One region of the Streptomyces sp. NPDC028711 genome, then DNA from elsewhere that is predicted to be linked to it. Evidence: riboswitches for the same ligand, from Rfam matches in the RefSeq annotation. Region 1 holds a riboswitch; each other region holds the start of a gene.
What was found. Region 1 has a riboswitch for cyclic di-AMP ahead of ACZ4VK_RS24275 (transglycosylase family protein). Riboswitches for the same ligand answer to the same signal wherever they lie in the genome.
Positions count from the first base shown of each region.

Region 2: linked by a shared signal. The riboswitch ahead of ACZ4VK_RS23795 (M23 family metallopeptidase) and the one ahead of ACZ4VK_RS24275 (transglycosylase family protein) in region 1 are both predicted to bind cyclic di-AMP.
Region 3: linked by a shared signal. The riboswitch ahead of ACZ4VK_RS06450 (C40 family peptidase) and the one ahead of ACZ4VK_RS24275 (transglycosylase family protein) in region 1 are both predicted to bind cyclic di-AMP.
Region 4: linked by a shared signal. The riboswitch ahead of ACZ4VK_RS11215 (M23 family metallopeptidase) and the one ahead of ACZ4VK_RS24275 (transglycosylase family protein) in region 1 are both predicted to bind cyclic di-AMP.

Region 1 covers NZ_JBVHUJ010000008.1:94,363-96,553, reverse strand. Annotated here, with positions in the region: gene ACZ4VK_RS24280 (LysM peptidoglycan-binding domain-containing protein) at 1-904, shown strand, start outside; cyclic di-AMP (ydaO/yuaA leader) riboswitch at 1,163-1,336, shown strand; gene ACZ4VK_RS24275 (transglycosylase family protein) at 1,340-2,056, shown strand.
Region 2 covers NZ_JBVHUJ010000007.1:407,077-409,267, reverse strand. Annotated here, with positions in the region: gene ACZ4VK_RS23800 (aldo/keto reductase) at 1-118, opposite strand, end outside; gene ACZ4VK_RS23795 (M23 family metallopeptidase) at 243-1,376, opposite strand; cyclic di-AMP (ydaO/yuaA leader) riboswitch at 1,388-1,534, opposite strand; gene ACZ4VK_RS23790 (PP2C family protein-serine/threonine phosphatase) at 1,736-2,191, opposite strand, start outside.
Region 3 covers NZ_JBVHUJ010000002.1:134,706-136,896, forward strand. Annotated here, with positions in the region: gene ACZ4VK_RS06445 (ATP-binding protein) at 1-416, shown strand, start outside; gene ACZ4VK_RS06450 (C40 family peptidase) at 567-1,043, opposite strand; cyclic di-AMP (ydaO/yuaA leader) riboswitch at 1,047-1,177, opposite strand; gene ACZ4VK_RS06455 (hypothetical protein) at 1,568-1,873, opposite strand; gene ACZ4VK_RS06460 (ATP-dependent Clp protease proteolytic subunit) at 1,881-2,191, opposite strand, start outside.
Region 4 covers NZ_JBVHUJ010000003.1:16,790-18,980, reverse strand. Annotated here, with positions in the region: gene ACZ4VK_RS11220 (tyrosine-protein phosphatase) at 1-386, opposite strand, end outside; cyclic di-AMP (ydaO/yuaA leader) riboswitch at 779-934, shown strand; gene ACZ4VK_RS11215 (M23 family metallopeptidase) at 939-1,949, shown strand; gene ACZ4VK_RS11210 (SGNH/GDSL hydrolase family protein) at 2,120-2,191, shown strand, end outside.

The sequences.
Region 1 (2,191 bases):
CTGGGAGCGGCACGGGGGCCTGGCGTACGCGCCCAGCGCCGACCTGGCCAGCCGGGCCCAGCAGATCGCGGTGGCCGAGAAGGCCCTCGCCAAGGGCTCCACCGAGTGGGCCACCTGCGCGCCGATCGCCGGTCTCCTCAACGACGGCACGGCCCCCGGCGTGGACCCCGGCCCCGCCTCCGTCCCGAAGGTCCCCACGGGGCCGGTCGTCGAGTCGAACAGGACCCTGGGCCTTCCGGAGGCCTCCACGGGCTCCACCGGGGCCGAGGAGGCCACGGAGGGGACCACGGGCACCGTCGCGCCGACCGCTCCCGTCACTCCGAGCGCGCCCGCCACGTCGACCACGCCGGTCTCGCCGACCGCGCCCGGGGTACCCACCACGCCGGTGAGTCCCTCCGCGCCGACCGACTCGACCACCCCGGCCGTGGACCCGAGCGCGCCGACCGCGCCGGGCACCCCGACCGCCCCGGTCACCCCTGACGCGTCCGGTACGCCCGGTTCGTCCGTCACGCCCGGCGCTCCGGAGGGTGACACGTCGTCGGCCACTCCCGGAAGCGGGAAGCACCGGGGCGAGGTCGCACCGGAGGAAACCGGCAAGGCGGACACTTCACTTGAATCGGGTAGACATGCCTCGCCCGGGAGCAAGGTGACCGAAACGCCTCTCGTGTCGACGCCGACCGAGGGCGCTAAGGATTCGGGCGCAACGGACAGTCAGGGCACTTCGGACGCGTACACCGTGCAGCCGGGCGACAGCCTGTCCGACATCGCGCAGGAGAACGAACTCCTCGGAGGCTGGACCGCCCTCTATGACGCCAACCGGCAGACGGTAGGCGTCGATCCGGACCTCATCCTCCCTGGCCAGAGCCTCGACCTGACGATCGGTTCGCCCGCGACGGCCGAGTGATTCAGGGGCCTATGTCCGGTTCTGTGCAAGTGAGACATGGGTCTCTTCACTCCAACTGGCGTGTCCTGACCGTAACTTTTGCCTCCGCCACCTCTCACCTGCGCAAACGTCACTCCTGGAAGGGCGGGTAGGGGCGATATTTCCGCAATACGCCTCTTTGAACTTCCGGTGGGTCTGTGTCTACGGTCTTAACCGCTCGCCACCGCGGGCCCCGTCGACCGAAACGCCGAATCCTGCCGTCGGCCGATGGGAACAGTCGTCGCGTCAGCGCCGAAGGCAGGAGTGGGGGACCCAAGGTAAGTGCCGTTCCCGGCCGTTGAGACAGACGGCCGACGACCGGCTTGGGGTGAAGCCGCGTGCTAGGACACGCGGCCGGGCAACTTTCCGGCCCGAACCCGACAGCTCACCTCACAGGCGTCGGTGAGGAGAATCTCCATGCTGTTTTCCGGCAAGGGCAAACACCGCCGTCCCTCCAAGGCCACCCAGGTCGCCACGCTCGTCGGCGTCACCGGTGTCGCCGTCGCGGCCCCGCTGATGACCGCGGGCACCGCCTCGGCCGCCACGGCCTCCGAGTGGGACCGCGTCGCCCAGTGCGAGTCCGGCGGCAACTGGTCCATCAACACGGGCAACGGCTACTACGGCGGCCTCCAGTTCTCGGCCTCCACCTGGGCCGCGTACGGCGGCACCGCCTACGCCTCGACGGCCAACCAGGCGTCGAAGTCCCAGCAGATCGCCATCGCCGAGAAGGTCCTCGCGGGCCAGGGCAAGGGTGCCTGGCCGAGCTGTGGCGTGGGCCTCTCCAGCGCCACCTACACCGGCGGAGCCGCCGAGAGCGCCCCGCAGCCGGAGCGGAAGGCCGAGCAGCCGACCACCCGCAGCGAGCAGCGCCAGGTCCCGCAGAAGGCCGCGCAGCCGAAGGTCGCGCAGAAGGCCGCCCCGCAGACCACGGCCAAGAAGACCGTCACCACCCCGACCGGCAAGAAGGTCAAGAAGGGTGACGGCGAGTACAAGGTCACGGCCGGCGACACCCTCAGCACCATCGCCCAGAAGCAGGGCGTCGACGGCGGCTGGGCCGAGCTCTTCGAGCTCAACAAGGACGTCGTCGAGAACGCCGACCTCATCTACCCGGGCCAGCAGCTCCACCTGAAGTAAGGCCCGGGCGGTCCGCGTGAGTCCGGCGGCTCGCGCGACCCCCACGACCCTCCCCGCGGTGACCACCCCGGTCCGGCGCGCCCTCCCCCGTGCGCGCCGGACCGGGGTTCCGCCGTCTTACGGGTCCCCGACGGT
Region 2 (2,191 bases), on a different contig from region 1:
AGGCGTCGAGGACGGCGAAGGACTGCTCCTCGTCGGCGGTCCAGCCGAAGACGTTGCCGCCCAGGGCGAGCGGGAAGACGTGCAGGTCGGAACTGCCCAGCGGGCGGAGAGAGGTCATGGAGTGAGCAACCTTCGCCGCCGCCGGGCCTATTCCTCGGGTGGCAGCCCGGCCGATCTCCGATCGACGCCCGGCCGACCTCGGATCGACGCCCGGCCGACCTCGGATCGGCGCTCGCCCGACCTCAGATCGACAGGCCCTTGGAGCGGAGCCAGGACGCCGGGTCGATGCCGTCGCCGCCGGGCGTGTGCACCTCCATGTGGAGGTGGGCGCCGGAGACGTTGCCGGTGGCGCCGACGCGGCCGATCGTCTCGCCGGTGCCGACGGTCTGCCCGACGCCGACCGTCATGGACGACAGGTGGCAGTACCAGACCTCGGTGCCGTCCTCCAGCTCCAGGACGATCCGGTAGCCGTACGAGCCGGACCAGCCGGCCTCCTTGACCGTGGCTCCGTGGACCGCCTTGAGCGGGGTGCCCGTGGGGGCGGCGAAGTCGAGGCCCGTGTGGTAGCCGGAGGACCACATCGAACCGGACTGCATGTACACGGCGGTGAGGGAGTACGAGGAGAGCGGCATCGAGTAGCTCGCGGCGAGCTGCGCGAGGCGCTCGGCCTCGGCCTTCGCCCTGGCCTCCTCCTCCGCCTTGGCCTTGGCCTCCGCCTCGGCCTGCGCCTTCGCCTCGGCGGCCGCCTTCTCCGCCGCCTCGGCCTTGGCCTCGGCCTCCGCGGCCGCCTTCTCCGCCGCCGCCTTCTCCGCCGCGGCCTTCTCGGCGGCGTCGGCGGACGCCTGCTGCTGCTCGGCCTGCTGCATGATGCGGGCGCGCAGGGCCTCGCCGGCGTCGGCCGTGCCGGTGGCCGTCCGCGTGGCCTGCTCGGCGGTCGTCCCGGTCCGCTCGTCGTCGACGGTGGTGTACGTGGCGGCGGTGAGCGGGTTCGGGTTGGAGCGGGCCGCGTCGGCGGCCGCCATGTCGTCGTCCGAGGTCGTGTCCGCCTCGGGGAGGAGGTCACCGACGCCGGGGAGGTCGTGGGCGTCCGGCAGACCGAGGTCGGGGAGGTCCGGGAGCGAGATGGCCACCGGCGGCTTCTCCTGCGCGGTGGCGAGGCCGCCCGCGCCGACGGCGGCGATGACACCGACGCCGAGGACGGTGGAGGAACGGGCGAAGTTGGAGCGCTGCTTGACGACCCGGTGCCGGCCGCCGGAGCGGTTCTGGGCGCGGAGGGAATCCTCGGTGGGGTTCCACTCGGTGTCCGGGGCGGCGGGACCCGCACCACCACCGAAGGCGTCGAAGGGAGCTTCGGGTACGGGGGTGTTGGACGCCACTGAGGGGCGCTCCTTTCCTTCCTTCTCGCCTACCGGGTTAGCTGACGGGTTCGGAGCAGGAAGGTCTCCTACGGGCACGGTCGCACAGGTGCGAAGGGCCCGATTCACCCCAATTGGTGGTTCCCCGGTTCCTTTTCAGGATTCGGCGCGTGCGCACGGTGCCGCCTCTTGCGGCGGCTGGGACGACCGCGCTGCGTTATCGAACGTTAATAGACAGGGGGTGCCGATTCCAAGCCGCTCCCCTTGATCGTTCATTGAATTGGGTGCGAATGACCCGAGTTGACCCCCCTTCAGTGCGCGCCGGTCAAACCCAGCGGGTCTGACGTTATGTCAATTGTTATCGCAGTGACACCTCTCGACTACGGCCGGTGACCGGGCCCGGCCGGCGGCACCACCGGCATCGTGCGCCGCCGCTCCGGCTGCCCCTTCGCGGGACGGCTCAGCGCGAGCAGCGCCATGTCGTCGGTCGCCCCGCCGCCCGTGTGCAGCCGTACGTCGTCCACCAGCGCGTCGAGGAGTTCCTCGGGCCCCGGGAAGATCCGCCCGGCGAGGCGTGACCCGGGGTCGTAGAAGACGCCCGCCGCGTTCCGCGCCTCGGAGAGGCCGTCGGTGTAGAAGAGCAGCGTCGCGCCCGGCGGGTACGGCCGCCCCTCGGCGCGGTCCGGCCACACCGCCAGATCGCCCATGCCGAGCGGCAGCGCCGGCTCCGTCGGCTCCAGCGTGTCCAGGCGCCCGTCCGCGTACAGCATCAGCGGGGGCGGGTGGCCGCGGTTGACGACCCGTACGAAACCGTCGAAGGTGCCGCTGCCGTCCTC
Region 3 (2,191 bases), on a different contig from region 1:
CCGTCACGCTGCCGAGCGACCCCGCCTCGGTCCCCACGGCCCGGCGGTACGTCGCCGACGTCCTCACTGGCTGGGGCCTGGACGGCGCCGCGGAGACCGCCGACTCGATCCGCCTGATCGTCTCCGAGCTGGCCACCAACGCCGTCCTGCACACCCTCGGCCTCTCGCCCACCTTCACGGTGGACGTCCGTCTGGAGCGCGAGGAGCGGCTCCACATCGGTGTCACCGACAGCGACCCCCGCAGGCCCCGCCGCCTCCCGGCGGCGGTCCAGCAGGACAACGGCCGCGGCCTGGTCATCATCCGCGTCCTCGCGGCGGAGGCGGGCGGCCGCCTCTCGGTCACCCCGACCCCGGACGGCGGCAAGACGGTCTGGATCACCCTCCCGTGGGCGTCGGCCCCGGTCGCCAGCCACTGACCGGCCCCTCTGACGCGCGGTGAGGGGTACGGCGGCGCCACCGCCCCCCTCACGAACGGACCGTCACCGCCGACGGCTCACCGGGCGCGGCGCGGTACCGGGCGCCGCGAGCCCATCCCGATCGGCGGGACAACCCCTAAGGCCGCCGGCTCACCGAACGCGGCCGTAGTAGACCTTCGACGACCAGATCTTGTCGAGCTTCACCCAGGAGCCCGTCTTGGGCGAGTGCCAGATCTTGCCACTGCCGGCGTAGATGCCCACGTGGTAGACCCTCCCCCCGGAGTGGAAGAAGACCAGGTCACCCTTCTGCCTGCCGGAGGCGGAGACGTGCCGGGTCTTGTTGTACTGCTGCTGCGCGGTGCGGGGCAGCGACTTGCCCGCCTTCTTGTACGCGTAGAGCGTCAGACCGGAGCAGTCGAACCTGGAGGGTCCGGCGCTCCCGTACCGGTACGGGGCTCCCTTCTTGGCCGCGGCGACGCTCAGTGCCTTGTTCGCGTGCGTGGTGGCCGCCTGTGCCTCCGAGGCCGCTCCTGGAGCGAGCAGCGTGCCGCCGACGGCGGCGAGGGTGAGAGCCGAGACGGCTCCGGCCCGGGACAGCAGGGACGGGACGTGCATCTGCGCGGTCATGCGCAACCCTTCGTCAGCCGCCTGTGAAGGATGACCTGTCGGGTTCGGGCAGGCGAAGATGCCCGGCCGCTCGCGCGGCTTCACCCCAAGGGACGGCCCCGCTGCCGAAGCAGCGCGTTCGCCCCGTAAAAATCGGGTCCTCCACTCCTGCCGAACCAATCCTGTCGACCAGACGTCCGGGACAGCGGCAGGACTCGGCGTCCGCCCGGACCGCCCCGCCGCGGCGGCGGGGGCTTGTCGTCGACAGGGATCTTGACCCACACCCGGGGCGAAATCCGAGCTGAAACGGCGATATGTGAGGCTCCTCACGACTGATCCGTTCGGGTGGACAAGACGCCTTCGTGATCTTCGGAGGGATGGTCAACGAGCCCCGCACCAGGGGTGGAACGCCCCATTCCGCCAGATGCGTACACCTGCTGCGCAACTCACCCGGGACATATGTCGACTCGTCTACTAAGCCGAACGGGGGAGTGATTCTGCGGCGCGCGTCGGCCGTACGGACCTCTACACGACATGCCGGAATGTCAACTCACCCGGGGCTCCGGGACGGTGACCCGGCCGGTCCTGCGCTCCCCGTCCAACACCCGCAGGGCGCGCGCCAATGTGTCCGCGTGGACCTCGGTCTCGCCCCGTATATGCATGAGCGTCAGGGCCTCGCGCAGCGCCTCCGCCCGCCCCACCAGGGCCTGTGCCGCGCGCAGCGCACCATAAGTATGCGTGCCCCTGGATGGGTTGATCTTCCCCAGGAGGTCGACGACTTCGAGGTAGGCGTCGACGAGTTCACCCTCGGCCCGCGTCAGGGCGGGCAGCGGCGGCAGCTCGGGGACCACGGCGCGCTCACCGCGCCGCGGTGCCGGCGGCCGCGCGACGGCTGCTGATCACATGATCCACCAGGCCGTACGCGAGGGCCGCCGGGGCGTCCAGGACGGTGAGGCGGTCGAGGTCGGCGTCGATCCGCTCCCGGTCCTGTCCCGTGTCCTCGGCGAGCATCCCGGCCATCAGGGAGCGGAGCCGGAGGAGTTCGCGCGCCTGGAGGTCGAGGTCGCTCGGCTGCCCGCGCAGCGGCTCCTCCATCGCCGGCTGCCGGAGCGTGACCCGGGCGCCGGGGAGCATCATCCGCTTGCCCGGGGTGCCGGCGGCGAGCAGGA
Region 4 (2,191 bases), on a different contig from region 1:
CGGGCGGCGGCCTTGCCGTCGCCGAGGATCTCCCTCAGCTGCTCGAGGTCGCCGTCGCGGACCAGCTTCCAGAACTCCTTGCCGTCCGCCGGATCGTTGAGGGGTATGTTCACGTTCCGTACGCCGGGCAGCTCCACGTCCGGGCCCTCGATCTTCCGGTCGGCCAGGTTCCGGAAGTCGAAGACGGTGTGCAGGCCCAGCGAGTCGAGGAAGGCGGCGTCCGTCCCCGTCGCGTGGGCGAGGTGGCCGCTGCGGAAGAGGCGGCCGGGGCGCACGGCCCGCCCGTCCGTCGTCGGCAGGCCGCCCACGTCCCGGAAGTTGCGGACCTCGGCCAGCTCGGGTTCGTTCAGCTCGATGGGCGGGACCTGCGGCAGCTGCTGCGTCACGGATGCTCCTGGTGGTCGACGTTCGGATGCCCGACGCGGAATGGGTTCCAGGGGCAATCATCCAGCCGGGACGGTGATGGCGCAGCCCCCTGGACGGGAATGGGCGATCTGTCCGTATTGAGGCCTTGCGTATAACGCGCCCTGTTTACAGGTGAGATGAGCCTTCGTGCGTGAGCAGGGTCATAGAAGTGACGGATCGTGGCCGAAGGCGGGATGCAATTCCCCAGCGCAAAAAGGGAATCGAAGGGCCGTCATCCACAGAGGGTGACCGGAATTCCGGGTCGAGGACGGGGCGGGGAAAGCCGGTGGAAATCAGTGGCTTGTTGATGCCGACCCGCTCGTCTAGCGTCACCGTCAATCCGGTCGGACCGCCGAATCCTGCCACCGTCCGGAATTCCCACTCATCCCATGCGTGGCAGGAGCGGGGGACCCAGGAAGTACGCCGGTCCCGCGACGCAGGACGGCTTGGGGTGAAGCCGCGTGAGAACGCGGCCGGGCATCTCCAGTCCGAACCCGACAGCTCACCTCGCAGGCGCCGGAGAGGAATTCGCCATGCCCGCGACGGGTAAGCACCGCCGTACCAAGTCCAGCCGCCTCACCCGCGGAATCGCCGCCGCCGGCACCGGAGGCGCCGTCGTCGCCCTCCCGTTCCTCGGAGCCACCGGGGCCCACGCCGCCGAGCAGGCGGCCCCGGCCGCCGCCCCCGCCAAGGCCGTCACCGCCGCCGCCCAGGTGAAGGCCGCCGCCGTCCAGGCCGCGCCGACCGCCACGAAGGCCGCACCGAAGACGTACTCCGTCGTCCGGGGCGACTACCTGTCGAAGATCGCCTCCGAGCACCACCTCGCGGGCGGCTGGCAGAAGCTCTACGCCGACAACCGCCAGGTCGTCGGCGAGGACCCCTCGCTCATCCTGCCCGGCATGAAGCTCACGCTCGGCGCCAAGAACACCGCGAAGCCCGCCGCCCCGAAGAGCGCCGCGCCCAAGGCCGCCGCCCCCAAGAGCAGCCAGAAGGCCTCCGCCGCGCCCTCCGCGAAGAACGGCGACACCCCGCGCGCCTCCCGTGGCGCCGAGCGCTCCTCCGCCCCGGCCGCGCAGACCTCGGACACCGCCCCCGCGCAGTCCACGGGCTCCTCCGCCTCCGGCGCCTCGACCTCCGCGTCCGGCTGGGTCGCCCCGGTCGGCGGCGGCGTCTCCACCCCGTACCGCGCCTCCGGCTCCATGTGGTCCTCCGGCTACCACACCGGTGCCGACTTCATCGCCTCCTCCGGCACCTCCGTCCGCGCCGTCGGCGCCGGCACGGTCGTCTCGGCCGGCTGGAGCGGCTCGTACGGCAACGAGGTCGTCATCCAGCACGCCGACGGCAACTACTCCCAGTACGCCCACCTCTCCTCCCTCTCCGTCTCGTCCGGCCAGACGGTCACCGGCGGCCAGCAGATCGGTCTCTCCGGTTCCACCGGCAACTCCACCGGCCCGCACCTGCACTTCGAGATCCGCACGTCGCCGAGCTACGGCTCCGACATCGACCCGCTGGGCTACCTGCGCCAGCACGGCGTCTCCATCTGAACCCGACGCCCGTCAACTCCCGTGTGGCCCGGCACTCCTGTGCCGGGCCACCGGCGTGTACACCGCTCTATTCCGGCTTGGCACATTCTTTATCGGTGGCATATGTCACGCACCGTCAACCCCTCCTTACGGTCGCGTAGGTCACATCCGAAAGGGAAGGATGTGTTCCCGTGGCAGACGATTCGAGATCAAGAGACAAGAACGCATTCGGGTCGTACGCGGCGATCGGTGACAGCTTCACC